Regions from separate parts of the Telluria sp. Soil_C_11 genome, predicted to be linked through region 1. Evidence: predicted binding sites of a transcription regulator. Region 1 holds the regulator's gene; each other region holds the start of a gene.
The links. The regulator LexA, encoded in region 1, represses DNA repair genes until DNA is damaged. The targets are predictions, from matches to a motif close to ACTGTATNNNNATACAGT.

Region 1 (9,436 bases):
GGTCGACGCACGCGTAGGTGATCTTGTCCGCCTGTTTTTCGATGCTCTCCACGGCGTGGGTGCGGTTTTCCAGGTCGTCGAAATTGGTCATCAGGCCGACCATCTCCTGCGCACCCTTCACGCAAAGCGCTGCGTGCTGGTTGAACAGGTCGAAAAATTTGCCCTCCGTGGGCATCAGGCGTCCAAACATAGGTTCTCCGTTGGTAAATCTCTTGGATCTTGCTTAAAAGGCCGCGCAGTGGTCAGAGCCCGGTGTTGCTCTTAAAAGGGCTCTGACCCCGGTTTTTGACCCGCGCGGCGGTTATATCGACTTAGTCGCCCTGGTAAATGGACAGACTGCCGCTGTAATTGCCAAACTTGGTATACATGCCCATCCAGGTCAGTCGCACGGCGCCGATCGGGCCGTTACGCTGCTTGCCGATGATGATCTCGGCGGTACCCTTGTCCGGCGAATCCGGGTTGTACACTTCATCGCGGTACAGGAAGATGATGACGTCCGCGTCCTGCTCGATAGCGCCCGATTCGCGCAGGTCGGACATGACCGGGCGTTTGTTCGGACGTTGTTCCAGCGATCGGTTCAGCTGGGACAGTGCGATCACCGGGCAACCCAGTTCCTTGGCCAGGCCTTTCAGGCTACGCGAAATCTCCGAGATCTCGGAAGCGCGGTTGTCGCCCGGCTTGGAACCCTGCATCAGCTGCAGGTAGTCGACGATGATCAGGCCGAGCTTGCCACATTGCCGCGCCAGGCGGCGCGCGCGGGCACGCATCTCGATCGGATTCAGCGCCGGCGTCTCGTCGATGAAGATCTGGGCGTCGTTCATCTTCTGGATCGCGTGCGTCAGGCGCGGCCAGTCTTCGTCGATCAGCTTGCCGGTACGCAGGCGGTGCTGGTCGAGCTGGCCGATCGAGCCCAGCATACGCATGGCCAGCTGGGCGCCGCCCATCTCCATCGAGAAGATCGCGACCGGCAGGCCGGCCTCGACCGCGACCGCCTCGCCGATGTTGACCGAGAACGCGGTCTTGCCCATCGACGGACGGCCGGCGACGATCACCAGGTCGCCCGGCTGCAGGCCGGACGTCATCTTGTCGAGGTCGATGAAGCCGGTCGGGACGCCGGTGATCTCGCCCTGGTTTTCGCGGCTGTAGAGTTCGTCGATGCGCTCGACCACCTGGGTCAGCAGCGGCTGCACCGGGATCCAGCCCTGGGCGCCGCGGGCGCCCTGCTCGGCGATCGCGAAGATCCGGGATTCGGCTTCGTCGAGGATCTGCTTGACCTCGGCGCCCTGCGGATTGAAGGCCTTGGCCGAGACTTCATCGGCCACGGTGATGAGCTGGCGCAGCACGCCGCGGTCGCGCACGATCTCGGCGTAACGGCGGATGTTGGCGGCGGACGGCGTGTTCTGCGCCATCGCGTTGAGGTACTGCAGCCCGCCCACTTCCTCGGCCTTGCCGAGCTGGACGAGCGACTCGTAAACGGTGATGACGTCGGCAGGCTTGCCGGCATTGATCAGGCGGACCATCTGTTCGAAGATGATCCGGTGGTCGTAGCGGTAGAAGTCCTCCGCATGCATGAAGTCGGCAATACGGTCCCACGCCGCGTTATCGCGCAGCAGGCCGCCGATGACGGACTGTTCTGCTTCGATGGAATGCGGGGGAATGCGGAGCGACTCGATCTGCGGGTCTGCTGAGGTGTTCATGGCCGACATTATACCTTTTCCGCATCGCCGGCTGAAATGATTGGTGATTTTCTAAAAAGAAAAAGCGACGTTTTTTGGTCACCCAAAAAGCGTCGTCCCCGCGAAGGCGGGGACCCAAGTTCTGTTGCCGCCATCAATGCGCGAGCAAACCTGGGTCCCCGACTGCGCGGGGACGACGGGGTACTACTGTATTACTTAGGCAGCTTCGCCCACGACCGCAACGGTCACGTCGACGACGACGTCGGTGTGCAGAGCGACGGCAACCGGGTGCTCGCCGGTGGTCTTCAGCGGGCCGGTCGGCATGCGCACGTTGGCCTTTTCGACGGCGAAACCTTGCTTGCTCAGGGCTTCAGCGATGTCGAAGTTGGTCACGGAACCGAACAGACGGCCATCCACGCCAGCTTTCTGGGCGATGGTGATGGTCATGCCGTTCAGCTTCTCGCCTTGGGCTTGTGCGGCTGCCAGCTTCTCGGCGGCTGCCTTTTCCAGTTCGGCGCGCTTGACTTCGAACTCGGCCACGGCCGATTCGGTAGCACGGCGGGCTTTCTTTTGCGGGATCAGGAAGTTACGTGCGTAACCGTCCTTGACCTTGACCACGTCGCCCAGGTTGCCGACGTTGACGACTTTTTCCAGCAGGATGACTTGCATATTATTCTCCAGTATACGTGTCGTGACCGACGATTAAGCGTTGTGCAGGTCGGTGTACGGCAGCAGGGCCAGGTAGCGGGCGCGCTTGATCGCGGTATCCACTTGGCGCTGGTAGTGCGCCTTGGTGCCGGTCAGGCGTGCCGGCATGATCTTGCCGTTTTCCTGGACGAAATCCTTCAGGGTGTCGACGTCTTTGTAGTCAACCTGTTCCACGCCTGCAGCGGTGAAGCGGCAGAACTTCTTGCGCTTGAACAGCGGGTTCTGCTGTTTGCGCTTCAGTTTTTCCTTGGCTTTGTTTTTGTCGAACTTTTTACCGAATGCCATTTTGAGGCTCCTGTATCTAAATGGGTGGCCGCAATGTTTTTATGCGGCGGCACTGAAATCAATGATGTGAAACACCAGGGCTTTGCTGTTGCGGTTCTTCTTGGCCAGAAATCCCCTGAACTGGTGTACCGCTCCCAGTTCGGCATCGGCGAATCGGCCCGAAATATCTCCCGCGGCAACCGCGGCGATCTCGAACTCGACCTGCCTGGCTATTCCCGCCTCCGTCTGCTGCGATCCATGCTGCAGGATGCCGCTGACGATGGGAATGCCGGCCGGGGTGTAGCGCAGGATATCGCGTTCCGCGATGCTTGCGACCAGCAACAGCTCGTTCACTGCCCTTGCGCGCTTCTTTCCGCGTTTCTAGTCTGAACGGATTAGGCGGCTGCGACCGGAGCGGCGGCAGCTTCGGCGCGGTGGCTCTTGGCTGCGTCTTCGCGCTGCACCGACTTCATCATCGGCGACGGTGCGGTTTCGGCCTTCTTCATCTTGACGGTCAGATGACGCAGCACGGCATCATTGAATTTGAATGCGGTTTCCAGCTCGACCAGGGTCTCGTTGTCGCACTCGATGTTCATGCAGATGTAGTGTGCCTTCGGCAGCTTCTGGATCTGGTAAGCCATTTGACGGCGGCCCCAGTCTTCGACGCGGTGGATGTTACCGCCGCGCGAGGTGACCGTGGTCTTGTAGCGCTCGATCATCGCCGGGACCTGCTCGCTCTGGTCCGGGTGGACGATAAACACGATTTCATAATGACGCATGCAACACTCCTTAAGGACGTTTAAACAAATGCCCACCTCGGCGTCAAGACGAGTGTGGGAAGGGAAAGCCCGACATTATAACCGTAAAAACGTCAAGAGCTCAATCGCCGTGTGCGGTCCAGCGGGCATTGGCTGTGCCCGCCAGGCAAAAAAAACCGCCAAAACGCACGGAATCCCCTTGCGCCCGGCGCAATACTGTACAAAAATACAGGGTATCGAGTTTCACTCGCACCCCGCTCATCTACGCACATACACCATGCTTAAGCTCACCGCACGGCAAGAACAGATCCTCAACCTGATCAAGGAAGCCATCGACAACACCGGTTTCCCGCCGACCCGCGCCGAAATCGCCCAGGAGCTTGGCTTCCGCTCGGCCAACGCAGCCGAAGAACACCTGCAAGCCCTGGCGCGCAAGGGCGCGATCGAAATTTCTCCCGGCACCTCGCGCGGCATCCGCCTGGTCGGCAGCGCCGCGACCGACAACGCTCCGCTGCCCGCAGTGCCGGCCGCCCTGCTGATGTCGCTGCCGCTGGTCGGCCGCGTCGCCGCCGGTTCGCCCATCCTGGCCCAGGAACACGTCGAAGCCACCTATTCGGTCGACCCGGCCATGTTCTCGGCCAAGCCCGACTTCCTGCTGAAGGTCCGGGGCTGGTCGATGCGCGACGCCGGCATCTGCGACGGCGACTTTTTGGCTGTCAAGAAAGTGGATTCGGCCAAGAACGGCCAGATCGTGGTTGCCCGCATCGGCGACGAAGTCACCGTCAAGCGCTACCGCAAGAACGGCAGCACCATCGAACTACTGCCGGAAAACCCGGACTTCTCCGTCATCACGGTCGATCCGCAGAACGACGAGTTCGCGCTCGAAGGCCTGGCTGTCGGCCTGCTGCGTTCCTGGCACTAAGCCAGGTACTACGCCGGCCGGGCGCAAAGCCAGGCCGGCGGCGCGTCAATTGTTGACGCGGTTGTTGCGCCGATTCTCGAGTTCCTTCTCGCGTTCCAGGCTCGGCGTGCTCTTCACGATCTCGTTGTGTTCCTTGACCCAGGCGTCGGTGGCGTCGCGCCACACGGCAAAGTCGGCCAGCACCAGCTTGGCCTTGACCTGGGCGCTCTCGGTCAGGTTGGTATAGACCTCGGCCAATCGTTTCTCCGCCCGCTCCATCTCCGACTTGTTGATCAGCTTTGCCACATCGGCGGGGATCCGCTTGGTCAGCGGCGACGCCTCATTCAGCGCGCGCGCCTGGGCGTTATAGCATTCCTGCCACTTCGTCATGCTGGCCGAGACCCGGTCGATCTCGTCGCTCTGCTTGGAAACCGTAGGAAAGCGCGGCGCCGGGCAGCGGTATTGACCGGTGGTCAGGTCGGAGCCATCGTATTTGTCGACCCAGTAATCGATGTCGGCACGGTGTTCGCCGCGCCGGCGCATCAGGTCGAGAGAAGCGATGGCGACGCTATTGCCCTTCGCCGCGGCCTTGCGGAACCAGGCCTCGGCCTTGGCCTCGTCGACGGCGCCGGCCTCGCCGTACAAGTACATTTCGCCCAGGTGCTGCTGGGCCTCGATGTTGCCGGCATTCGCCAGCTTCGTATAGCGCTGCAGCGCGCCGGCATAATCCTTGTTGGTAAACGCCGCATTGGCGGCAGCAAGCTCGTCGGCGGAGCAGGTTCCCGCCAACAGCATGCTCAGGCAAAAAACGACAGTTTTCACGTGCGATCGATCTATGCAGTTGAGTAATGGCACATGATATCGCCTGGATCGGCGAGTGCCAATTACTCAACTGTAACGGCAAGTTCAGTGATTTGCCGGATTGGCGCCCCGGGGGGCATTGGCCAGTGCCTGATTCCCCTCGTACACCCGGCGCAGATCGGTCGTGATCTGCATTTTGTTGCGGGCGGTTTCCTCGGCGTTCTTCTTGTTCACATCGGCGACGTAGGTATTGGTCGCCTTGGACCAGGCGTCACGCTGGGCCAGCACCGCCGACGCGCTATCGCCCATCGAACGTGCGACATTCGCGAACACCTGATCGAGATGCGACTGGGTCTGGCTGATCTCCGCCGGCGTCATCATGTCGAGCACATCCTTGGGCACATGTTTCAATACCGGCGACAGGCTCTTGAGATTGGCAACGGCGCCGTTATAGCATTCCTGCCAGGTTGCCACGTCATCCGAAACCTTCTTGATTTCGGAATTCGTTTTCGAGACGACTGGAATGGTCGGCGCAGCGCAGGCGTATTTACCCGAAGTCAGATCTTCGCCTTTATATTCCTTCATCCAATAGACGATTTCATTACCTCGCGTCTCGCGGCGGTTCAGGGATTGCAGCGATTCCGCCGCATCCTTGTTGCCGGCCGCTGCCGATTTCTGGAACCAGGCAGCTGCCTTTTTCAGATCGGGTGCAGTACCGTCGCCAAACCAGTACATTTCTCCAAGGCGAAATTGTGCTTCCGCATTTCCTGCTTCTGCAAGCCGGGCATAGATAGGCAGCGCCCGTCCATATTCCTTGGCATTCAACAGTTTATTTGCCTCATTCAGATCGTCAGCAAATACAACGCCGGAAATCAGCATCAGGGATACGCACAATAACTTTTTCATCTGAATCTCCACGTTAGGGGCAATGAAGCTTCATGGTAGGTAGAGATTGCCAGGACTTCAAGCCAATATGCATAAGATCGCTGTTTATTATGTTGCGTTATGTTGCAATGATGTCGGCGATAATGCTTCGCCGAAATCGCGCAGCAAATCCTGCGTATCCTCGATCCCCACCGACACCCGGATCAGCGACTCGGCAATGCCCATGCTGGCGCGGCGCTCCGGTCCCATCTCGAAGAAGATCGTGTGCGCGACCGGGATCACCAGGGTGCGCGTGTCGCCCAGGTTGCTGGCCGGAATAGCTATCTTCAGGCGGTTCAGGTAGTCGAAGCAGTCGGTGCCCTCCTTCAGCTCGAAGCTGAACAGCGAACCATAGGCGCGGAACAATGTCGTCGCCAGGCCGTGCTGCGGGTGCGAGGCCAGGCCCGGATAGTGGACCGCGGCGACCCGTTCGTCGGCTTCCAGCATCTGCGCGAGCGCCAGCGCGTTGGCACAGGTGCGGTCCATGCGCAGGGCCAGGGTTTCGGCCCCGACCGCGATGTGGTGGGCCGCTTCCGGGGCCAGCGAGGCGCCGAAGTCGCGCAGCGATTTGGCGCGCAACTGGGCCATGCCCTGGGCCTTGGCCGGCTGCTTGCGGAAGTTCGGCGCGATGTTCGGATAGGCGCTCCAGTCGAACAGGCCGGTGTCGGTCAGCGCGCCGCCCAGCGCCATGCCGTGGCCGCCGATCGACTTGGTCAGGGAGTTGACGACCAGCCCGGCGCCCACCGCCTTCGGGCGGAACAGCCAGGGCGTGGTCATGGTGTTGTCGACCACGTAGAGAATCCCGCGCTCGCGGCACAGTTCGCCGATGCGCGCCAGGTCGGCGATCTGGGTGCGCGGATTGGCGATGGTCTCGACGAACACCAGGCGGGTATTTTCCTTGAGCGCCGCCTCGACGTTGGCGACATCGGTCGCGTCGACGAAAGACACCTCGGTGCCCTGCCCCGCCACCGTGTTCCACAGGCTGTTGGTGTTCCCGAACAGGAACGACGACGACACCACGTGGTCGCCCTCCTTCAGCAAGGCCTGCGCCAGCGCGCCGATCGCCGCCATGCCGGTGGCGAAGCACAGCGTCGCCACGCCATCTTCCATCTTCGTGATCTTGTCTTCCAGCGCCGACACGGTCGGGTTGCCTTGGCGGCCGTAGCGGAAGCCCGGTTCCTTGCCCTGGAAGACCGAGGCCAGCTGGCGCGCGTCGCCGTAGCCGAAGGCGACCGAGGTGTGGATGGGCTTGTGCAGCGAACCCTGCTCGATGGTCTTCTGGCGGTCGTTGTGGAGGATGGTGGTGGTGAAACCGTAGTTGTTCGTGTCGCTCATGTTCGTGTCGTACAAATGAAAACGGGCGCCACGGCGCCCGGTCAAGGATTATTCCGCTGCTACCGGAGGATTCAGGTTGAGCTGGGTGCGCACCAGGTCCTCGGACGATTTGCCGGAACTCTTGTGGCGGTGGCTCTCCAGCTTGTCCAGGTATTCGGGCGAGATGTCGCCGGTGATGTAGACGCCGTCGAAGCAGGAAGCCTCGACGCTGGTGAGAAGCGGGTTCACGTCCATGATGGACTTCTTCAGCGCCTCGATGTCCTGGTAGACCAGGCGGTCGGCCGTGATCTCGCGGCAGACTTCCTCGACGGTGCGGCCATGGGCGATCAGCTCGTCGCGGGTCGGCATGTCGATGCCGTACACGTTCGGATACAGCACCGGCGGCGCGGCCGAGGCAAAGAAGACCTTGCGTGCGCCTGCTTCGCGCGCCATCTGCACGATCTCGCGGCTGGTGGTGCCGCGCACGATCGAGTCGTCCACCAGCAGCACGTTCTTGTCCTTGAATTCGGCGGCGATCGCGTTGAGCTTCTGGCGCACCGACTTCTTGCGCATGCCCTGCCCAGGCATGATGAAGGTGCGGCCGATGTAGCGGTTCTTGATGAAGCCTTCGCGGTACTCGACGCCGAGCTTGAGCGCCAGCTGGATCGCGGCCGGGCGCGAGGAATCCGGGATCGGCATCACGACGTCGATCTCTTCGACCGGGATCTCCTTGCGGATCTTGTCGGCCAGGTATTCGCCCATCCTCAGGCGCGTTGCGTAGACCGAGGCGCCGTCGATCACGGAGTCCGGGCGCGCCAGGTACACGTATTCGAAGGCGCACGGGTTCAGCGACGGATTCTCGGCGCACTGGCGCGCGTGCAGCTGGCTGGCGTCGTCGATGAAGACCGCCTCGCCCGGCGCGATGTCGCGCACGAAGCGGAAGCCCAGGCCTTCGAGCGCCACCGATTCGCTGGCGACCAGGTATTCCGGGCCATTCTCGGTTTCGTTCACGCCCAGGCACAGCGGACGGATACCGAACGGATCGCGGAAGGCCAGCAGGCCGTGGCCGGCGATCTGGGCGATCACGGCATAGGCGCCGCGCACGCGCTTGTGCACCATCGCGACCGCCTTGAAGATGGCTTCCGGGTCGAGCGAGTAGCCGTTGGCGGCGGTCTGGATCTCGTGCGCCAGCACGTTCAGCAGCACTTCCGAGTCGGAGCCGGTGTTGACGTGGCGGCGGTCGATACGGAACAGCTCGTCCTTCAGCTGGGCCTGGTTGGTCAGGTTGCCGTTGTGCGCCAGCGTGATGCCGAACGGCGCGTTGACGTAGAACGGCTGCGCTTCCTCTTCGCTGGACGAACCGGCGGTCGGATAGCGGCAGTGGCCGATGCCCGAATTGCCTTGCAGCGAGCGCATGTTACGTGTGCGGAACACGTCGCGCACCAGGCCGTTGGCCTTGTACATCGAGAACATGCTGCTATGGTTGGTTGCGATACCTGCCGCGTCCTGGCCGCGATGCTGCAGCAGCAGCAATGCGTCATACAGCAACTGGTTGACGGGGGCTTGCGAGACGACGCCGACGATGCCACACATGGTGCGCTCCTAAACAGCTAATGATGAAAAATCTAAAACTGAACATGCTGCGCAAAGGCAGCAGGCAAGAAAGGCTTGACCGTGCGCGCCCCGGTTTCCGCCATGGGAGAGAGCAACGCGTTTTTCCAGAAATCCTGTTGGGGGATGGAAGTCATTCCACACAATATGACGCCGGCCAGCACGATTACAATGCCCCGGCCCAGGCCGAACAGGCCGCCGAGTCCGCGGTCGGCCAGCGACAGGCCGGTGGCTTCGATCAGTGCGCCGATCGCCAGGGCCAGCAGGCCCATCAGCACGCGCACACCCAGGAACAGTGCAATGAAGGCAACGATCAGCCTGAGCGACTCGCCCGGAATCACGGATGGTAGCATGGGCGCCAGTTTCGCGCCGAAGGCGTTCGCCACCACGAAAGCGGCGACCCAGCCGGCCAGCGACAGGATTTCCTTCACCAGGCCGCGCATGGTGCTGATGATGACCGACGAGATCAGGATGAACAG
Region 2 (9,436 bases), on a different contig from region 1:
GACCAGCCGGGCCTTGCCGCCGGCCTGCTCGAAGGCGTCGTGCATGCGCGCCACCAGTTCCGGGCCGAACAGCGAATCGTTCTGGCCGTACATCCACAGGCTCGGGATCTTGTTCTGCGCACCGTATTCGGCAAAGGCCGAGACCAGCGCCGAGCGCCAGCCGCAGCCGTCGCTGTCGTCGCGCAGGCCGCCGGCGAAGTTGATCAGGGCGCGCACGCCCGGCAGTTCCTGGGTGCCCAGCGCCATCGTCGCCAGGCCGCCATAGGACTGGCCGGCCACCACGATGCGGTCGGCGTCGATCCACTTCTGCGCGCGGGCGAATTCCAGGGTGTCGCGGATGTCCTCGGCCTGGGTGTAGCCGTTGGCGGTCATGTCGCAGCCGTGGTCGCGGTAGCGGCCGGTCGAGTTGGCGAAGCCCTGGCGCATCGGCACCATCACCGCATAGCCGCGCGCGACGAAGGCGTGGGCCATGTGATAGAAGCGGTCGCGCGGCTGCAGGTTCGGGTGGCCGGGGTCCTTGCCGTGGTTGATGATGATGAGCGGAAACGGACCCGGGCCGTTCGGCTGGAACACCGTCGTCTCCAGGCGGGCCTGATGGTTCTGGCCGGCCGGGATCAGCATGATGTGCTCGTTGATCCTGTAGTCGAGTTGCAGTTCCTGCTCGACCGACAGGCCCGGCAGCATGGCCAGGCCGACGATGAGAGCGGAGGTCAGTTTGCGAACAGATGCGCGTGCTCTAAACATGGAAAACTCTGGAACGGCGGGACCTCACGGTGTGTCCGTCAGGAACCATTTGCTTAGCGGAATGAGTTGATTCTAAGCACTGTAATTTCCTAGAGCAATATCCGATTAACCAATTCGCGCATTAAATCTTCGTGTGTGGCCACAAATTCCAGAACACGCAGATAATCGGAACGTCCAACGATTTGGTGGCCCCATGGTTGCTTCCGATGAACAACTCAGCGAGCGCTTCACCCAGGCCCTGCAGGCCGGCGGGCGCGCCTGGCGCCAGGCGCTCGAACGCCAGCTGAAGGCCTGCGGCCTGACCGCGGCCGGCTGGAGCGCCGTCGCCGCGCTGGCGGAGATGCAGCGCGGCGCCGGCGAAGCGCGTCCGCACCCGCCGTCGCAGACCGAACTGGCCCAGCAGCTGGGCGTCGACGGCGCGACCCTGGTCGCCACCATCGACCGCCTGGCGGCTTCCGGCTTCATCGAGCGCATCCCGAGCCGGAGCGACCGCCGCGTCAAGCTGGTGGTGCTCACGCCGGAAGGCCGGGCGCTGGAGGAAAAGGTGAGGGCGCAGGCGGAAGACCTGCGGCGCGCGGTGCTGGCGCGCCTGGATCCGGCCGAGGTGGCGACCGCCGCCGCGGTGCTGGAAAGCCTGCAGCAGGCGCTGGAGAATGCATGAGCGACAAGTACGCGCCGCGCGAATGGCACCCGGACGAACGCCCGACCATGCCGGGCGGCCCGTCCTTTCCGCGCCACTCCACGCCGCGCCGCGCCGCGTTCTTCCTGGTCGGGACCCTGGTCACGCTGACCGGCGGCCTCGGCAACGCGCTGGTGACGGTCAACCTGGTCAACCTGCAGGGCGCGCTGGGCGCCTACGCCGCGGAGACCAACTGGCTGCCGGCCGCCTACGTGATGACGAACGTCTCGATGAACCTGCTGCTGGTGAAGTTCCGCCAGCAGTTCGGCCTGCGCGCCTTCACCGAATTCTTCCTGGTGCTGTACGCGCTGGTGACCTTCGCCCACCTGTTCGTCAACGACCTCGGCTCGGCGATCGCGGTGCGCGCGGCGCACGGCATGGTCGGCGCCGCGCTGTCCACGCTGGGCCTGTACTACACGCTGCAGTCCTTCACCAAGGAGTGGCGGCCGCGCGGCATCATCATCTCGACCGGCATCTCGCAGCTGTCGCTGCCGATCGCCTACCTGTTCTCGACCCGCCTGCTGGAGATCGCGGAGTGGCGCGGCCTGTACCTGTTCGAACTCGGGCTGACCCTGGTGACGCTGGGCGCCGTGCTGTGGCTGAAGCTGCCCCCGGGCGACCGCTTCAAGGCCTTCCGCCCCACCGACTTCGTGACCTTCGCCCTGTTCGCGCCGGGCATGGCGCTGCTGTGCGCGGCGCTCACCTTCGGCCGCGTGCTGTGGTGGACTTCGCAGCCCTGGATCGGGGTGGCGCTGGCGGTGTCCATCGTGCTGATCCTGGCCGCCATCGCCGTCGAGCACAACCGCAAGAATCCGCTGCTGAACATCCGCTGGCTGAGCAACGGCATGATCGCGCGCCTGTTCATCGCCATGGTGCTGGTGCGCGTGGTGCTGTCCGAGCAGAGCGTGGGCGCGGTCGGCTTCCTGCGCATGGTGGGGCTGAACAACGACCAGCTGCAGACCCTGTTCTTGGTGGTGCTGGCATCGACCCTGCTCGGCATCGCCATGTCGGTGCTGGTCCTGAATCCGAAGCACCTGATGGGACCGCAGGTGATCGCCCTCCTGATCATGGCCCTGGGCGCCTGGATCGACTCGCATGCGACCAGCCAGACGCGCCCGGAAGAGATGTACGTCAGCCAGGGCCTGCTGGCCTTCGGCGGCGTGTTCTTCCTCGGGCCGCTGCTGCTGACCCTGCTCGGTTCGGTGATCTCGAACCCGGCCAACCTGATCACCTTCTCGGTGCTGTTCGGCCTGACCCAGAACCTCGGCGGCCTGCTCGGCTCTTCGCTGCTGGGCACCTGGCAGGTGACGCGCGAAAAATTCCACTCGTCGAACCTGGCCGACCAGCTCAGCAGCCTCGATCCGCTGGTGGCCGCCCGCATCCAGCAGGGCGGGGCGGCCTATGGGCGGGTGCTGGCCGATCCGTCCTCGCGCACGCGGCAGGGCATCTCGGTGCTGGCGCAGACCGCCACCCGCGAAGCCAACATCCTCGCCTTCAACGACGTGTTCCTGCTGATCGCGATCCTGGCCAGCCTGCTGGCGGCCTGGATCTTCGGGCGCGCGCTGTGGCTGAAGTACGTGGCGCCGCCCGCGCCGCCGCCGGCGCCGGCGCCGAAGACCGCGCCGGAGATGGTGACCGATTCGCCGATCGCGACCCCCGCCGGCGTGCCGCCCGAACCGGTCGCCGACACCGCGCCCCGCCAACTGTGAAACCGATGACCATCCGAAGACCGCCATGGCCGAGACCAACACCGCAACCACCCAGGAAAAATCGAACCGCCACGTGATCGTGAGCGGCCTGCTGTTCGCCTTCATCGCCCTGATCGGCGTCCTGATCGTCCTCTACGCCTGGGACCTGCCGCCGTTCCGCAGCAGCATGCAGACCACCGAGAACGCGACGGTGCGCGGCCAGGTGACGATCATCAGTCCGCAGCTGTCCGGCTACATCGTCGAGGTCGACGTCCAGGATTTCCAGAACGTGAAACAGGGCCAGCTGCTGATGCGCATCGACGACCGCATCTACCAGCAGCGCCTGGCGCAGGCGCGCGCCCAGCTTGCCACCCAGCGCGCCGCGCTCGCCAACTTCGCGCAGAGCCAGAAGAGCGCGAGCGCCACCATCGCCCAGAACCAGGCGGCGGTGGCGAATGCCGGCGCCCAGGCCCAGCGCGCCCAGGCGGATCTGCGCCGGGTCGAGGAACTGGCCGCCGACGGTTCGCTGTCCGCGCGCGAACGCGACGCCGCCCGCGCCGCGCATGCCCAGGCCTTGGCGCAGACCGCGCAGGCCAGGGCCGCGCTGGAGATCTCGCGCCAGAACCTGCGCACGGTGGACGTCAACCGGGCCTCGCTGGAAGCGGCGGTGTCGAATGCCGAAGCGGCGGTGCGCCTGGCCGAGATCGACCTGGCGAATACACGTATCGTGGCGCCGCGCGACGGCCAGCTCGGCCAGGTGACGGTGCGCCTCGGCGCCTTCGTCAACGCCGGCGCGCAATTGACCGCGCTGGTGCCGCAGGCCATGTGGGTGGTGGCGAACATGAAGGAAACGCAGATGGCCGACGTGCGCCTGGGCCAGCCCGTCACGTTCACGGTCGACGCCCTGAACCACGCGAAGATGCGCGGCCATGTCGAGCAGATCGCGCCGGCCACCGGTTCCGAATTCTCGGTAATCACGCCCGACAACGCGACCGGCAACTTCGTCAAGATCGCCCAGCGCATCCCGGTGCGGATCAGCATCGATCCGAACCAGGAGCTGGCCGCACGCTTGCGGCCGGGGATGTCGGTGGTGGCCAGCATCGATACGGGAGCGCCCGCCGCGGCCGCGAAAGGGCAGCAGCGATGAGGCGCGTGTGCGCCCTCGGCGCGGCGCAGTTGCTGCTGTTGCTGCCGCTGGCCGGCTGCCGGATTCCGGTGCAGGACCGGCCGGCGCCCACGCTCGAGGTGCCGGCCGCCTGGCGCGCGCCGCTGGCGGTCGGGCCGAACGCCGCCGTCGAGCAAGAGTGGTGGCGCGCATTCGGCGACCCGGCGCTGGATGCGCTGGTGGCCCAGGCCCTGGCGCGCAACGGCGACCTGCGCACCGCGCGCGCGCGCCTGCAGGAATACCAGGCCCGGATCCAGGTCGCGCGTTCGGCCCAGGAGCCCAGCGTCTCGCTCAGCGCCGGGCCGACGCGGGCGCGCACGATCGGACCATTTGGTACGCCGATCGAATCGACCAGCATCACCGGCAACGTGCAGGCGGCCTACGAGTTCGACCCGTGGGGCAGGCTGGAAGAAGCCACGCGGGCGGCGCGCTTCGACTATGCGGCCCAGCAGGCGGCGGCGGACGCGGTGGCGCTGTCGGTGGCGGCCAGCACCGCGTCCGGCTACCTGAACCTGCGCGGCCTGGATGCCCAGCTGGCCCTGGCGCGCCAGACCCTGGCCTCGCGCCAGCGGTCGCTGGAGCTGGCGCGGCGCCAGTTCGAGGTCGGCTACAGCTCGCGCCTGGAACTGTCGCAGGCCGAGGCCGAGTACCGCACCACGGCCGCCGTGGTGCCCCAGCTCGAACGTGCGATCACCCAGCAGGAAAATGCGCTCAACGTGCTGGCCGGCGCCAGCCCGGGGCCGGTCGCGCGCGGCGCCGAACTGGCGGCCCTGCAGCCGCCGGGAATCGCGCCGGGCCTGCCGTCCGGACTGCTGCGGCGCCGGCCCGACATCGCCCAGGCGGAAGCGGCCGTCGCCGCGGCGGACGCCAGCCTGGCCGCGGCGCGCGGGCAGATGCTGCCGTCGCTGCGCCTGACCGCATCGGTGGGCGGCTATGCGCACAACCTGCCGGACCTGCTGGGCTCCGGGACCATGCTGTGGAGCGTGGGCGGCAGCGTGCTGGCGCCGATCTTCGACGCCGGCCGCCTGCGCGCCCAGGCCGAGATCTCCGCCTCGCTGCGCGACCGCGCCGTGTTCGCCTACGAATCCGTGGTGCGCAATGCCTTCGCCGAGACCGAGAACGGCTTGAGCGCGGTGCAGCGCCTGCGCGAGCAGCTGGAGCAGGCCGAGGCGCGCCGGGTGGCCGCCGCCGAGGTGCTGCGCATCGCCCACAACCGCTACCGCAACGGCTACTCGTCCTACCTGGAAGAGCTGGACGCGCAACGCAACGCCTTCAATGCCGAGACCAGCGTGCTGCAGTTGCGGGCGAGCTGGCTGGCGGCGCACGTGGACCTGTACCGGGCCCTGGGCGGCGGCTGGAAGACGTCGCCGTGAATCGGGCGCGCCATGTCGGTGACCCTGACTAGAATCGGCTGAACAATGAACGATTGACCAACATCGGAGGGCAGCATGATCAATATCGGAGTCATCGTGGGCAGCACCCGCCCCGGACGCAAGGCGCTCGACGTGGCGCGCTGGGTGATGGAATGCGCGGGTACGCGCGGCGACGCCGCCTTCGAACTGGTCGACATCGCGGATTTCAGGCTGCCGCTGCTGGACGAGCCGGTGCCGCCCTCGATGGGACAGTACTCGCAGCCGCATACGAAGGCGTGGGCGGCGAAGATCGCCGAGTTCGACGGCTTCGTGTTCGTCACCCCCGAATACAACCACGGCACGTCCGGCGCGCTGAAGAACGCCATCGACTTCCTGTACAAGGAGTGGAACAACAAGGCCGCCGGCTTCGTCGGCTACGGCAGCGCCGGCGGCGCGCGCGCGATCGAGAGCCTGCGCCTGGTGATGGGCGAGCTGATGGTGGCCGACGTGCGCGCCCAGGTGATGCTGTCGCTGTTCACCGACTTCGAGAATTTCACGACCTTCAACCCGGCCGAGCACCATGAGCGGTCCGTCGAGACCATGCTCGACCAGGTGGTGCAGTGGAGCGCGGCGCTCAAGCCCCTGCGCAAGGACGATCCGCCGGTGCCGGCGCCGGACAATATGCCGCCGCGCGGGGAGCGGGTCGGCGGCAGTTTCTGAGTGCCGTGCCGGGCGGGCGGCGGTACAATCGCCGCCCATGACGACCAGGATTTCCCGCCGCGCCACCTGCGCCGCCTGCCTGCGGGCGGAAAGCGCCTGCATCTGCCGCTTCGCGACGCCGCTTGCCAGCCGGGTCGAACTGCTGGTGCTGCAACATCCGCTCGAGGTGCACAACGCCAAGAACAGCGCGCGCCTGCTGCACCTTTGCCTGGTTTCCAGCCGCCTGCTGGTCGGTGAAGTATTCGATGCCGTGGAACTCGACGCCGCCCTGCACGCCGCCGGGCGCACGCCGCTGCTGTTGTATCCGCAGATGCCGGGCGAGGCCGCGCTCGGCCTGCCGGCGCCGCCCGGTGTCGAGCCGAACCTGCTGGCGCAGCCGGACAGGTTGCGCCTGGTGCTGCTGGACGCTACCTGGCGCAAGAGCCGCAAGATGCTCTACGTAAATCCCTCGCTGCAGGGCCTGCCGCGCCTCGCTTTGCACGACCTGCCGCCCTCCGCTTATCGGATTCGCAAGGCCCACGCGGCGGACCAGCTCTCGTCGCTGGAAGCGGCCGCCCATGCGCTAATTCAGCTGGAAAATTCCCCTGAGCATTACGCACCGTTGTTTGCCAGCTTCGACGGGTTTGTGGAACAACAAGCAGAACGATTTCGCGCTTGAACCCGCACGGAAGCGGGTGTACGATACTGTATATCCATACAGTACTCGGGAGCGCCATAGTGAATCGCCAACAAGCTTGGGCTGAAGACGTGGAATTGCAAGGACAAGTCATGATCCCTCCGCGGCCGCTGACGCCGCACAAGGGCCGTGGCGCCGTGTCCAACCTCCAGGGCCGCTACGAAGTCCACGGCCGCGAACGGTTCGACGACGGCTGGACGGTCCCGGGACTGAAGGAAGAGGTCCCGGCGGCGCCGAAGACCGTCGTTACGGATGAGTTTGCCAAGACCATCCTGACCCGCAACGCTTCGCCGGACATTCCCTTCAATGTCTCGCTGAATCCCTACCGCGGCTGCGAGCATGGCTGCATCTACTGCTTCGCACGGCCTTCGCACAGCTACCTCGGCCTGTCGCCCGGCCTGGACTTCGAAAGCCGCATCTTCGCCAAGGTGAACGCCGCCGACCTGCTGCGGCGCGAACTGGCGCGTCCCGGCTATGTGCCCGAAAGCATCGCCATCGGCGTGAATACGGACGCCTACCAGCCCTGCGAGCGCGAACGCCGCATCACGCGCGAGGTGCTGGAGGTGCTGGCCGAGTGCAACCATCCATATGGCCTGATCACCAAGTCGGCGCTGATCGAGCGCGACATCGACCTGGTCGCGCCGATGGCGGAGAAGGGCCTGGCCGCCGCCGCCATCACGCTGACCACCCTGGACGGCGAGATCGCGCGCACGCTCGAGCCGCGCGCGGCCGCGCCCGCGCGCCGCCTGCGCGCGATCCGCACCCTTACCGAAGCCGGCATCCCGGTCAGCGTCAGCGTCGCGCCCATCATTCCCTTCATCACGGAGCCGGAGATCGAGCGCATCCTCGAAGCCGCCAAGGATGCCGGCGCGGTCGGCGCCCATTACGTCGTGCTGCGCATGCCGTGGGAAGTCAATCCGCTGTTCCACCAATGGTTGTACGCTCATTTTCCAGACCGTGCGCAACGCGTGCTGAACCGCATGAAAGACATGCGCGGTGGCAAGGAATACGACAGCGACTTCGGCAAGCGCATGACCGGCGAAGGCGTGTGGGCCGACCTGATCCGCCAGCGCTTCAGCAAGGCCGTCAAGCGCCTCGGCATGGATGGTTTCAATGGGCGCTTCAGCAAGATGGACGGCACGCAGTTCCGCCGCCCGCTGGTGGTGCCGTCGGCAGCTGCCTGCCAGCGCCGGGAAGAAGACGTCACCCAGCTGGACCTGTTCGGCGGGGCGCCGGCGGAGGCCGCCGGTGGGCAGACGGGGCGCCGCAAGCCGGTGAAGGCGAGCCCGCAGCTGGATCTGTTCTGAGCGGCAGGCGATCCTGCGGCAGGCGATCCTGCGGCGGGTGTCTTGTGGCGGAGGCCGCGCTCGGCTAGGATGGCGCCTCGCGTTTTTCTGTAGCGAGTGCTTATTTTCGAACACGGGATGCATATGGAAGAGCAGGGCGGTACATCGGGTAGGACAGGAAAGGACACAGCGGGCGGCGCGGCGGGCCGGATCCGGCGCGTGGTCTTCGTCGGCGCGGAGTCGACCGGCAAATCGACCTTGTGCGAATACCTGGCGCGCCAGTACGGCAGCGTCGCCGTGCCCGAGATCGGCCGCTACATCTGGGAAGACAAGCAGGGCCAGCTGAATGCCGACGACTATGTCGACATCGCCCTGCGCCACCGCGAAGCCGAGGATGAGCAGATGCCCTACGCCAGGCGCTACCTGTTCGTCGACACGAATGCCCTGACCACGCTGCTGCTGGGCCTGGAATTCGGCCAGGTCACGCAGCCGGTGCCTGCCGAGCTGCTGCGCTGCGCCGACGATTGCCGCGAACGCTACGCCTACACCTTCGTCTGCGCCGACGACATTCCCTACGAAGAGCAGGCCGCGCGCGAGAACGAAGCCTGGCGCGGGCGCATCCACCAGCTGGTGCTGAAAGACCTCGAAGCGCGCGGTATTCCCTACACGCTGGTGAGCGGCAGCGTCGAAGAGCGCGCGCTGCAGGTGCGGCGCGTGATCGAGGGCGTGGCCTGAGCGCCGCATGCGGAAAGACCCGGTCCTCGCCACCAGCAAGCTGCTCAGCTACATCCTGCGCCACCGCCCCGACAGCGTCGGGCTGGCGCTGGATGCCCACGGCTGGGCCGAGGTCGATGAATTGCTGGCGCGCCTCGCGCAGCACGGCAAGGTGGTCGACCGCGACCTGCTCGAACGCACGGTGGCGCAGAACGACAAGCAGCGCTTCGCCTTCAACGAAGACCGGACCCGCATCCGCGCCAGCCAGGGCCATTCGATTGCCGTCGACCTGCAGCTGCGCGAAGCCGAACCGCCCGCGGTGCTCTTCCATGGCACCGCCAGCCGCTTCCTGAAGTCCATCCTGGCGTCCGGACTGCACGCCGGCGCCCGCCACCACGTGCACCTGTCCGCC
Region 3 (9,436 bases), on a different contig from region 1:
CCCGCAGGTCTGGAGCCGCATCGCCGGCCTGTTCGAGGTCCTGCACTGGCGCTATGAGGGATCGAAGGACGACGGCAAGGCGCGCCAGCGTGCCTTCGACGCCTTCGCGATCTCGCGCCTGGCGCCCGTGATGGCGCAGACCGGCTGGGAAACGCGTGCCGGCGAACCGTCCGCCGTCGCCAACCTGCGCGAACGGCTGATCGACACCTTGAGCGAGCTGGGCGACGCCAACGTGGTCGCCGAGGCGCGCCGCCGCTACGCCGCGATGGACAAGGATCCGGCCGCGGTGCCGGGCCCGCTGCGCAAGACCGTGCTGTCGGTGGTCGCCCAGCATGCCGACGCCGCCACCTGGGAGAACCTGCGCACGCGCGCACGCGCCGAGACCAACCCGCTGCTGCGCGACCGCCTGTACGCGCTGCTGGCCACCAGCCGCGACCGCGCCCTCGCCGAACGCGCCCTGCAACTGGCGCTGACCGATGAACCGGGCGTCACCAACAGCGCCGCGATGATCTCGGCGGTGGCCCAGCGCTACCCGGACATGGCGGTCGACTTCGCGCTGGCCAACGTGGAAAAGATCAACCAACGGGTCGACGCCAGCTCGCGCAGCCGTTATTTCGCGCGCCTCGGCCAGCCATCCGCGAACCCGGCGATGATCGACAAGCTGAAGGGCTACGCCCAGGCCAACCTGGCGCCGACCTCGCGCGGCGACGTCGATGCGGCGATTGCGGCGATCCAGGACCGCATCAGGACCAATGCGGCGCGGCTGCCGGAGATCGATGCCTGGCTGAAGCAGAACGGCAGCTGATGTAAAGGCGGGGCGTTCAATCCAGCACGCGCGAGGCGGCCGGCGCAGCGACGCCGCGCCGCGCCGCCAGCCACGCGTCCAGCCGGCGCGCGCTGCCCGGCGGAACATGCAGCCCCAGCTTGGTGCGGCGCCACAGGATGTCGTCCGCCGTCTGCGCCCATTCCTGCCGCACCAGCCAGTCCGCCTCCACCTCGAACAGGCCCGGCACGATCTCCTCGCCGAGGTCGGCGCGGCAGCGGCAATGTCCCAGCATGGCGCCGAGCCGGGTGCCGTAGGCGCGCGCATAGCGGGCCACCAGTTCGGGCGGCAGCCAGGCATATTGCTGCTGGCGGGTGCGGGTCCAGGCCTCGAATTCCAGCACCGCGCGGGCGCCGGGCTGGCGTCCGAACAGGTCGCCGCCGGGCAGGCAGGCGCGGTCGGTCCAGCCGGGCACCCGCCGCCCCAGCACGGGCGCGACCCAGTCCACCGCCTGCTCGGCCAGTTTGCGGAAGGTCGTGACCTTGCCGCCGAAGACCGACAGCAGCGGCGCGCCGTCGAGATTCGTCTCCAGCCGGTAATCGCGGCTCGCGCTGGAGGCGCTCCGTCCTTCCTCCCCGACCAGGGGCCGCACGCCGGCATAGCTCCACACCACGTCGCCCGGCGCGATGTGGCGGATGAAAACCCGGTTCACCGCCTCGCACAGGTAGGCCGTCTCGTCCTCGCCGATGGCGACGTGGTCCAGCTCGCCCCGGTAGTCGACGTCGGTGGTGCCGACCAGGGTGAACACGCCTTCGTAGGGTATCGCGAACACGACCCGTCCGTCCGGCTGCTGCAGCAGATAGGCGCAGTCGTGTTCGAACAGCCGCGGCACCACGATGTGGCTGCCCTTCACCAGGCGCAGCGGACGCGCGCCGCCGCTGCCGGATGGCGCCGTCGCCAGGCCGAGGAAGCCGGCCGCCCACGGGCCGGCGGCATTCACCAGGCAGCGCGCATGGACTCGCAGCTCGCCGTCCGGCCCCTGCAAGGTGGCGATCCAGCGCTGCGCCTCGCGCACCAGGCCGGCACAGCGGGTGCGGGTCAGCACGGCGGCGCCGCGGTCGCGCGCATCGACGGCGGCCAGCACCACCAGGCGGGCATCGTCGACACAGGCATCGGAATAGGCGAAGGCGCGCGAAAAGCGCGGCTGCAGCGGCGCGCCGCAGGGGTGGCCGCGCAGGTCCATGGCTCGCGATGCGGGCAGGAAGTCGCGCCGCGCCAGGTGATCGTAGAGGAACAGGCCGGCGCGGACCAGCCAGGCCGGGCGCTGGCCGGTGCCTGAGGCGTCGGCGGCCTGCGGCATCACGAAACGCAGGGGGCGCATGATGTGCGGGCCGCTCTTCAGCAGCACTTCGCGCTCGGCCAGGGCCTTGCGCACCAGGCCGAAGCGGTACTGCTCGAGATAGCGCAGTCCGCCGTGGATCAGCTTGCTCGACGCCGATGACGTGTGCTGCGCCAGGTCGTCCTTTTCGCACAGCACCACGCGCAGGCCGCGCCCGCTGGCGTCGCGCGCGATGCCGGCGCCGTTGATGCCTCCCCCCACCACCAGCACGTCGCAATCGATGCGCCGGTCAGCCGCACCGCGTGATTGTTCGCCCATTTTTCCTCCGTTCGCATGTTGCGCCAGCCAACGCAGCTTTCGAGTGTAGGTGCCGGCCCGGCAGCGGGTGTTCGGCCATATCAATGTGGACAATGTAGAATCCGTCCATGACCAATCGCGCCTGGGTTCGCATGCCATCCGGCAAGCGCCTCGACCTGCTCAATCCTACCCCTTTCGACTGGGACGATGCCGACCTGGCCCTCGGCCTGGCCCGCACTTACCGCTGGGGCGGCCACTCGGCCTGGCCGCTGCCGCTGTCGGTGGCCCAGCATTCCATCAGCGTGATGCTGCTGCGCCGCGCCGCCTCGCAGGCGGTGCTGGACCCGGTCGTCGAACTGCGCGAACTGCTGCACGACGCCGAGGAGGGCCTGCTGGGCTTCGATGCCGTCTCGCCCCTGAAACCCTTCCTCGGCGAGGGGTTCAAGGCCCTGACCCAGCGTCTCGAACAGGTGGTGTTCCTGCGCTACGGCCTGCCGGCCTGGACCCCGACCGAGCATGCCAGGCACAAGCAGGCCGACCGCCTGGCCGCCGCCAGCGAGGCCGTGCACGTGGTCGGCTGGAAGGAAGAGGAAGTGCGCAACACGCTGCGGATCCGCGCCGCCGTGCTGGAAGAAGATCCGCTGGCGGCGCGCTACCGCTGCCGGCCGTGGGAGCCATGGGCGCCGACCGTCGCGGCCGAGCGCTTCCTGGTCGAACTCGATCACCTGCGGCGCCGCATCGATGCCGGAGAAGCCCATGGGCGAGCACCTCGATAGCGCGATCGCCCGCGCCGCCGCCCTGCTGCGGGATGCCGACGCCCTCCTGGTCGGCGCCGGCGCCGGCATCGGCGTCGATTCCGGCCTGCCCGACTTCCGCGGCGACCACGGCTTCTGGCGCGCCTACCCGCCTCTGGCCAGGCTCGGCATCCGCTTCGTCGAGATCGCGAACCCGCGCAGCTTCGCGCGCCATCCCGAACTGGCCTGGGGTTTCTACGGACACCGGCTGGCGCTGTACCGGGATACCGTCCCGCACGAAGGCTTCGCCATCCTGCGCGAACTCGGCGGGCGGCTCGAACACGGCGCCTTCGTCTTCACCAGCAACGTCGACGGCCAGTTCCAGCGCGCCGGTTTCGACGCCGACCGGGTGGTCGAATGCCATGGCTCGATCCACCACCTGCAATGCAGCCGGCCCTGCGTGGATGCGATCTGGCCGGCCGATGCGGTCCGGCCCGAGGTCGACCCGGCCGACTGCCTGATGCGCCCGCCGCTGCCGGCCTGCCCGCATTGCGGCGCCCTGGCGCGGCCGAACGTGCTGATGTTCGACGATGGGCGCTGGCTGGACGGGCGCACCGCCGCCCAGTACGACCGCTTCGACGCCTGGAGCGTGCGGCCGCGGCGCCTGGTCGTGATCGAACTCGGGGCGGGGTCGGACGTGCCCTCGGTGCGCCGGACCTGCGAGGCGCAGGCCGCGCCGCTGATCCGCATCAACCCGCGCGAGCCGCAGGTGCCATCGTCGGGCGATGTCGGCATTGCGGCGGGTGCGCTGGACGCACTGCGGCGCCTGCGTGAAGCCTTGCTATAACGAAATATTATTTCATCAAGTCAGCTTTGATGAAATTTTCTATCAGCAATAAATTGGTGCAAACCAATAGCCCAGGAAGAGAGTTGGCCTTACGAAAATGCTAAGACATTTCTCAACATCAGCGGCTAAATCCTTGATTCCTCAGCTTTTATTTTCATATCCACAGGAAATGTGGATAACTGTGTGGACAAGCCCCTCTTGACAAGTCGCAAGCGCAGTATCGATGCGGGTTTCAACAAATTGCCCGTTCAAGAGGCAAATTTTAAAGCCTTAAGAATCAAGGACTTGCCCGTGCCCTCGTTTTGTGCGAAACGCGACAGTGCGGCAAATTCCTACAAGGGTAGGACACGGGGGATAACTCACGCTGCCTCCCTTCCCCAGACCCATTTCCGGGCCTCATCCGGGCTCATTTCCAGCGATTGCGCGAGCGCTCGCGCACCAGCATGCGCACCGCATCCGGCATCGGCTTGCGGCCGTGCGGCGTGTCCGCGTTCACCCACGCGCATTCTTCGTAATGCTTGAGCATGGCCGGACTGATGAACCGGGTACGCTGGGCATAGACGTGGCGGTCGCCCATCTGCGCCTGCTGCTTGATGAAGAAGCGGTTCGGCACCACCAGGTGCAGTTGCTCCCTGGCGCGCGTCATCGCCACGTACAGCAGGCGCCGCTCTTCCTCGATGTCATCGAGACTGCCGGTCGCCATGTCGGACGGGATGCAGCCGTCCACCACGTTCAGCACGTGCACCGACTTCCACTCCTGGCCCTTGGCCGAGTGGATGGTCGACAGGATCAAATAGTCCTCGTCCAGCAGCGGCGGGCCGGCGCGGTCGCTGGTCGCTTCCGGCGGATCCAGGGTCAGCTCGGTCAGGAAATTCTCGCGCGAGCCGTAGCCGCCGGCCAGCGCCACCAGCTGCTCCAGGTCGGCCGCGCGCACCGGGGCGTCGTCGTACAGGCGCTCCAGGTGCGGCAGGTACCAGTTGCGCACCAGTTCGATATCCATCGGCCAGCGCAGCCCGGGCGTGCGCAGCTGGCGGAACAGCGCGACGAAGGGTTCCCAGTCGCCCTGGGCGCGCGCGGGCGCCTCGAAGGCTTCCGCCGCCGCCAGCGGCTCAGGGGCTTCCGCCATCGCATCCAGCAGGCGCGCCGCGGTGGCCGGGCCGATGCCGGGGATCAGCTGGACGACGCGAAAAGCCGCCAGGCGCCCGCTCGGGTTCTGGGCGAAGCGCAGCACCGCCAGCACGTCCTTGATGTGCGCCGCTTCCAGGAACTTCAGGCCGCCGAACTTCACGAAGGGGATGTTCCGGCGCACCAGTTCCAGTTCCAGCGCGGCGCTGTGGCTGGCGGCGCGGAACAGCACCGCCTGCTGGGTCAGCCTGGTGCCGCTTTCCCGCTGCTCCAGCACGCGGTTGCAGACCCAGCGCGCCTGCTCGGCCTCGTCCGGAATCAGCACCAGTTGCGGCTTCGCGGTAGACACCTTGTCGGTCCACAGCGTCTTGGCGTGGCGTTCCAGCGCGGCGGCGATCACCGCGTTCGAAGCGTCCAGGATCGGCTGGGTGGAGCGGTAATTGCGGTCCAGCGTAATGACGCGGGCCGGCTGCGAAAAAGCCTGCGGGAAGTCGAGGATGTTGCGCACCGTCGCGCCGCGGAAGGAATAGATGCTCTGCGCGTCGTCGCCGACCACCATCACGCCCCGCCCGTCCGGCTTCATGCCCTGGATGATGGCGGCCTGCAGGCGGTTGGTGTCCTGGTACTCGTCGACCAGCACGTGGTCGAACAGCGCGCCCAGCTCCGGCCCCAGCTCGGGATCGGACGCCATCTCGGCCCAGAACAGCAGCAGGTCGTCGTAGTCGAGCACGTTCTGCTCCTGCTTGGCGTCGACATAGGCCCCGAACAGGCGCTTGAGCTCTTCTTCCCATTCGCTGCACCAGGGGAAGGTCGACTGCAGCACCTCGCCGAGGGAGTCGCGGCTGTTGACCACGCGCGAATAGATCGCCAGGCAGGTGCCCTTCAGCGGGAAGCGCTTCTGGCCTCCAGTGAGCCCGATATCCTGGCGCACCATGCCCATCAGGTCTTCCGAATCGCCGCGGTCGTGGATGGTGAACGAAGCTTCCAGGCCGATCCGTCCCGCATACTCGCGCAGCAGGCGCGCGCCGATGCTGTGGAAGGTGCCGGCCCAGGGCAGTCCGGCCACGGCCTGGCTGGAGGTCTTGAGGATGCGCTGCAGGACGCCGCCGGCGCGCTGCACCATCTCGCTGGCGGCGCGCCGCGAAAACGTCAGCAGCAGGATCCGCTGCGGATCGGCCCCGGACTCGATCAGGCGCGCGACGCGGTGCGCCAGCGTATTCGTCTTGCCCGAGCCGGCGCCGGCGACGACCAGCAGCGGCCGCGAGGTCGGCTCGCCGACGTCATGTTCGACCGCCGCGCGTTGTTCGGGATTCAGGGAGGCGTAGGGATCGTTGAGCGCGGGATCGGCAACGCTGGGGGCGGCGGTATCGGGCATGATGCGGCGGTTCTGGAGATGTCAGAACTGTACATTTATCCAGTGGCCTTAGGCAAGAGGCATGTGTAACCGTTGCTATACAGATATCCACAAAATCTGTGTATAACCATGTGGAAAAGCACCCCCTTGACATGCGGGAAGCAAGGAATGATGCGGCTTCCAACAACTTGCCCATTGCGCGTGCAGCTTGTGAAGCACGAAAAATCAATGGCTTACGAAGTCAAGTGGCGCACGATTCAAATATTTTTGCAAGATGCAGCGCAGAAATTTTTGTGTATAACCACTACGCTCAGGAAAGCGCCGAGGCGGCAGGCGCACGCCGGCGTTCCGGCTCGCCCAGTACCCGCTGGATGACGGCGGCGGCGATGTTCCGCGCGTGCAGGAATTCGAGCGCCGGGATGGTGCCGTCGCGCTCCTGCAGGGCGACGCCGAGGTCGACGATAGCGCGGCGCTCCGCGTCGCTGCGCTGGCAGCGGAAAGGTTGATCCATCGGGGCTCCAGTGTGTCGGTCGCGGCCGGGCGCCGCAGATGCAGTATCTCCGAGTACGCGTCTAAGTCAAGAGGAAATATCTTAGTTACATAGGCCAAGCCGTGCTTCCGCGTGCGCCGCGCCCGCGCCGCCGCGCCTAGAATGGCCTCGTCATCCATCACCAGCGAGGACCCCATGACCATGACTCCCGATCCCGACCTGAAGCCGGGCGACGAGGCCGAACCGGGCACCCCGGGCGCGGGCGAGGACCTGTGCGAGACCTGCGGCGGCAGCGGCAAGCTGGCCGACGGCAAGACTTGCCCGGAATGCGAAGGCACGGGCCGCGTGATGCGCGGCATCGGCGGCGGCTGAGCGCTGTCAATATGGACAGGACGGGAGCGGCGGCGAGATAATCAAGGCATGACCACCTCGCCCCACCCGCTTGCCGGGGAGCTCGCCTCCCCTCCCCGTCCGCAGTCCCTGACCGATCTCTTCCTCTCCTTCACGCTGCTGGCCCTGCAGGGCTTCGGCGGCGTGCTCGCCGTCGTCCAGCGCGAGATGGTCGAGCGCAAACGCTGGCTGACCCAGGAAGAATTCATCGAAGACTGGGCCGTGGCCCAGATCATGCCGGGCCCGAACGTGGTCAACCTGTCGCTGATGATCGGCGGCCGCTATTTCGGCCTGCCCGGCGCCATGGCCGCGCTCGGCGGGCTGCTGGCCGTGCCGCTGGTGCTGGTGCTGGGACTGGCGGTGCTGCACGACCGCTTCGCCGACAGCCCGCAGGTCGCCGGCGCGCTGCGCGGCATGGCCGCCGTCTCGGCCGGCCTGATCGGCGCCGTCGGCCTGAAGCTGGGCGCGGCCCTGAAGCGCAGTCCGCTGCCGACCGCCTGGGGCGTGGCCATCGCGGCCCTCGGCTTCGTACTGGTGGCGCTGCTGAAATGTCCGCTGATCTATGTGCTGGCCGGCCTGGGCGGCCTCGCCTGCGTCCTCACCTGGCGCAGGCTGGAAGCATGAGCGCGGCGCCCGACACCCTGCACCTGGCGCTGGCCTGGTCCGACTGGCTGAACCTCTTCGGCCACTTCCTGCTGCTGTCGATGATGTCGATCGGCGGCGCGATCTCGACCTCGTCCGAGATGCACCGCTTCCTGGTCGAGCAGCACCACTGGCTGACCCAGGAACAGTTCAACGCCGCGATCGCCCTGGCCCAGGCCGCGCCCGGCCCCAACGTGCTGTTCGTGGCCCTGATGGGCTGGCACGTCGGCATGAACGCCGGCAGCGTCGGCGCGGCGCTGTTCGGGGTGCTGGTGACCATGGTCGGCATCATGACGCCCTCGACCATCATCACCTATTCGGCCGCGCGCTGGGGCCACCGCAACCGCGAGCTGCGCGCCGTGCGCGCCTTCAAGCAGGGCATGGCGCCGGTGGTGATCGCCCTGCTGCTGTCGACCGCCTGGATCCTCGGCAGCTCGGTGGGCGAGGCCAACTGGCGGCTGGTGCTGCTGGCGGTCGGCGCCGGGCTGGTGATCTGGCGCACCCGCCTGCACCTGCTGTGGGTGCTGGCCGCCGGCGCCCTGCTGGGCGCGTTCGGACTGGTGTAGGCGCGCCCCTGCACGGCAGCCGCGCAACAGGCATACTTGCGTTATTGCTCACCTACCGATGGAACGACGATGACCGATCCTGCCCAGCTTGACCTGCTCAGCGAACATGCCTGTTTCGGCGGCGTGCAGCGTTTCTACCAGCATGCCTCCAGCGCGATCGGCCTGCCGATGCGCTTTTCCGTCTACCTGCCGCCCGGCTTCGAGGGCAAGCGGCTGCCGGTCCTGTTCTACCTGGCCGGCCTGACCTGCACCGAAGAGACCTTCATGATCAAGGCCGGCGCCCAGCGCGTCGCCGCCGAACTGGGCCTGATCCTGGTCGCGCCCGACACCAGCCCGCGCGGCGCCGGCGTACCCGGCGAGACGGACAGCTGGGACTTCGGCGCGGGCGCCGGCTTCTACGTCGACGCCACCGAGGAACCCTGGTCCCGCCACTACCGCATGTACAGCTACATCCTCGAGCTGCGCGCGCTGGCGCCGGCCGCGCTGCCGGCCGATCCGCAGCGGGTCGGCATCTTCGGCCATTCGATGGGCGGGCATGGCGCGCTGATCCTGGCGCTGCGCAACCCGGACCTGTTCCGTTCGGTGTCGGCGTTCGCGCCGATCGCCGCGCCGATGCGCTGCCCGTGGGGCCGGAAAGCCTTCGGCGGCTACCTCGGCGCCGACCAGTCGGCCTGGCGCGGGCACGACGCAACCGAGCTGGTGAAGGACGCCGGCCGCGCCCTGTTCCCGAAAGGCATCCTGGTCGACCAGGGCCTAGCCGACAAATTCCTCGCCGAGCAGCTGTATCCCGACGCCTTCGAGGACGCCTGCCGCGCCGCCGGCCAGCCGCTCGAACTGCGCCGCCACCCCGGCTACGACCACGGCTATTACTTCATCTCGACCTTCGTCG

Region 2: a site for LexA is predicted at 7,032-7,049, ahead of AC3A6M_RS02955 (PA0069 family radical SAM protein). Genes of this name have one in related genera too.
Region 3: a site for LexA is predicted at 6,507-6,524, ahead of AC3A6M_RS04890 (ATP-dependent helicase). Genes of this name have one in related genera too.

Annotation. Positions count from the first base shown of each region.
Region 1 covers NZ_JBDGIN010000008.1:112,902-122,337, reverse strand. The annotation lists gene AC3A6M_RS15130 (DUF47 domain-containing protein) at 1-190, opposite strand, end outside; gene AC3A6M_RS15125 (replicative DNA helicase) at 312-1,697, opposite strand; gene rplI (50S ribosomal protein L9) at 1,893-2,345, opposite strand; gene rpsR (30S ribosomal protein S18) at 2,379-2,669, opposite strand; gene priB (primosomal replication protein N) at 2,709-3,002, opposite strand; gene rpsF (30S ribosomal protein S6) at 3,044-3,427, opposite strand; gene lexA (transcriptional repressor LexA) at 3,684-4,328, shown strand; gene AC3A6M_RS15095 (tetratricopeptide repeat protein) at 4,374-5,129, opposite strand; gene AC3A6M_RS15090 (tetratricopeptide repeat protein) at 5,214-6,014, opposite strand; gene AC3A6M_RS15085 (cystathionine gamma-synthase family protein) at 6,102-7,367, opposite strand; gene purF (amidophosphoribosyltransferase) at 7,416-8,939, opposite strand; gene AC3A6M_RS15075 (CvpA family protein) at 8,972-9,436, opposite strand, start outside.
Region 2 covers NZ_JBDGIN010000002.1:21,753-31,188, forward strand. The annotation lists gene AC3A6M_RS02920 (dienelactone hydrolase family protein) at 1-744, opposite strand, end outside; gene AC3A6M_RS02925 (MarR family winged helix-turn-helix transcriptional regulator) at 938-1,405, shown strand; gene AC3A6M_RS02930 (MFS transporter) at 1,402-3,132, shown strand; gene AC3A6M_RS02935 (HlyD family secretion protein) at 3,158-4,258, shown strand; gene AC3A6M_RS02940 (efflux transporter outer membrane subunit) at 4,255-5,649, shown strand; gene AC3A6M_RS02945 (NADPH-dependent FMN reductase) at 5,725-6,348, shown strand; gene AC3A6M_RS02950 (tRNA-uridine aminocarboxypropyltransferase) at 6,386-7,006, shown strand; gene AC3A6M_RS02955 (PA0069 family radical SAM protein) at 7,117-8,331, shown strand; gene AC3A6M_RS02960 (AAA family ATPase) at 8,449-9,045, shown strand; gene AC3A6M_RS02965 (RNA 2'-phosphotransferase) at 9,053-9,436, shown strand, end outside.
Region 3 covers NZ_JBDGIN010000002.1:429,923-439,358, reverse strand. The annotation lists gene AC3A6M_RS04910 (M1 family metallopeptidase) at 1-805, shown strand, start outside; gene glpD (glycerol-3-phosphate dehydrogenase) at 822-2,420, opposite strand; gene AC3A6M_RS04900 (phosphohydrolase) at 2,528-3,175, shown strand; gene AC3A6M_RS04895 (SIR2 family NAD-dependent protein deacylase) at 3,156-3,980, shown strand; gene AC3A6M_RS04890 (ATP-dependent helicase) at 4,387-6,480, opposite strand; gene AC3A6M_RS04885 (hypothetical protein) at 6,770-6,970, opposite strand; gene AC3A6M_RS04880 (hypothetical protein) at 7,145-7,321, shown strand; gene AC3A6M_RS04875 (chromate transporter) at 7,370-7,963, shown strand; gene AC3A6M_RS04870 (chromate transporter) at 7,960-8,547, shown strand; gene fghA (S-formylglutathione hydrolase) at 8,617-9,436, shown strand, end outside.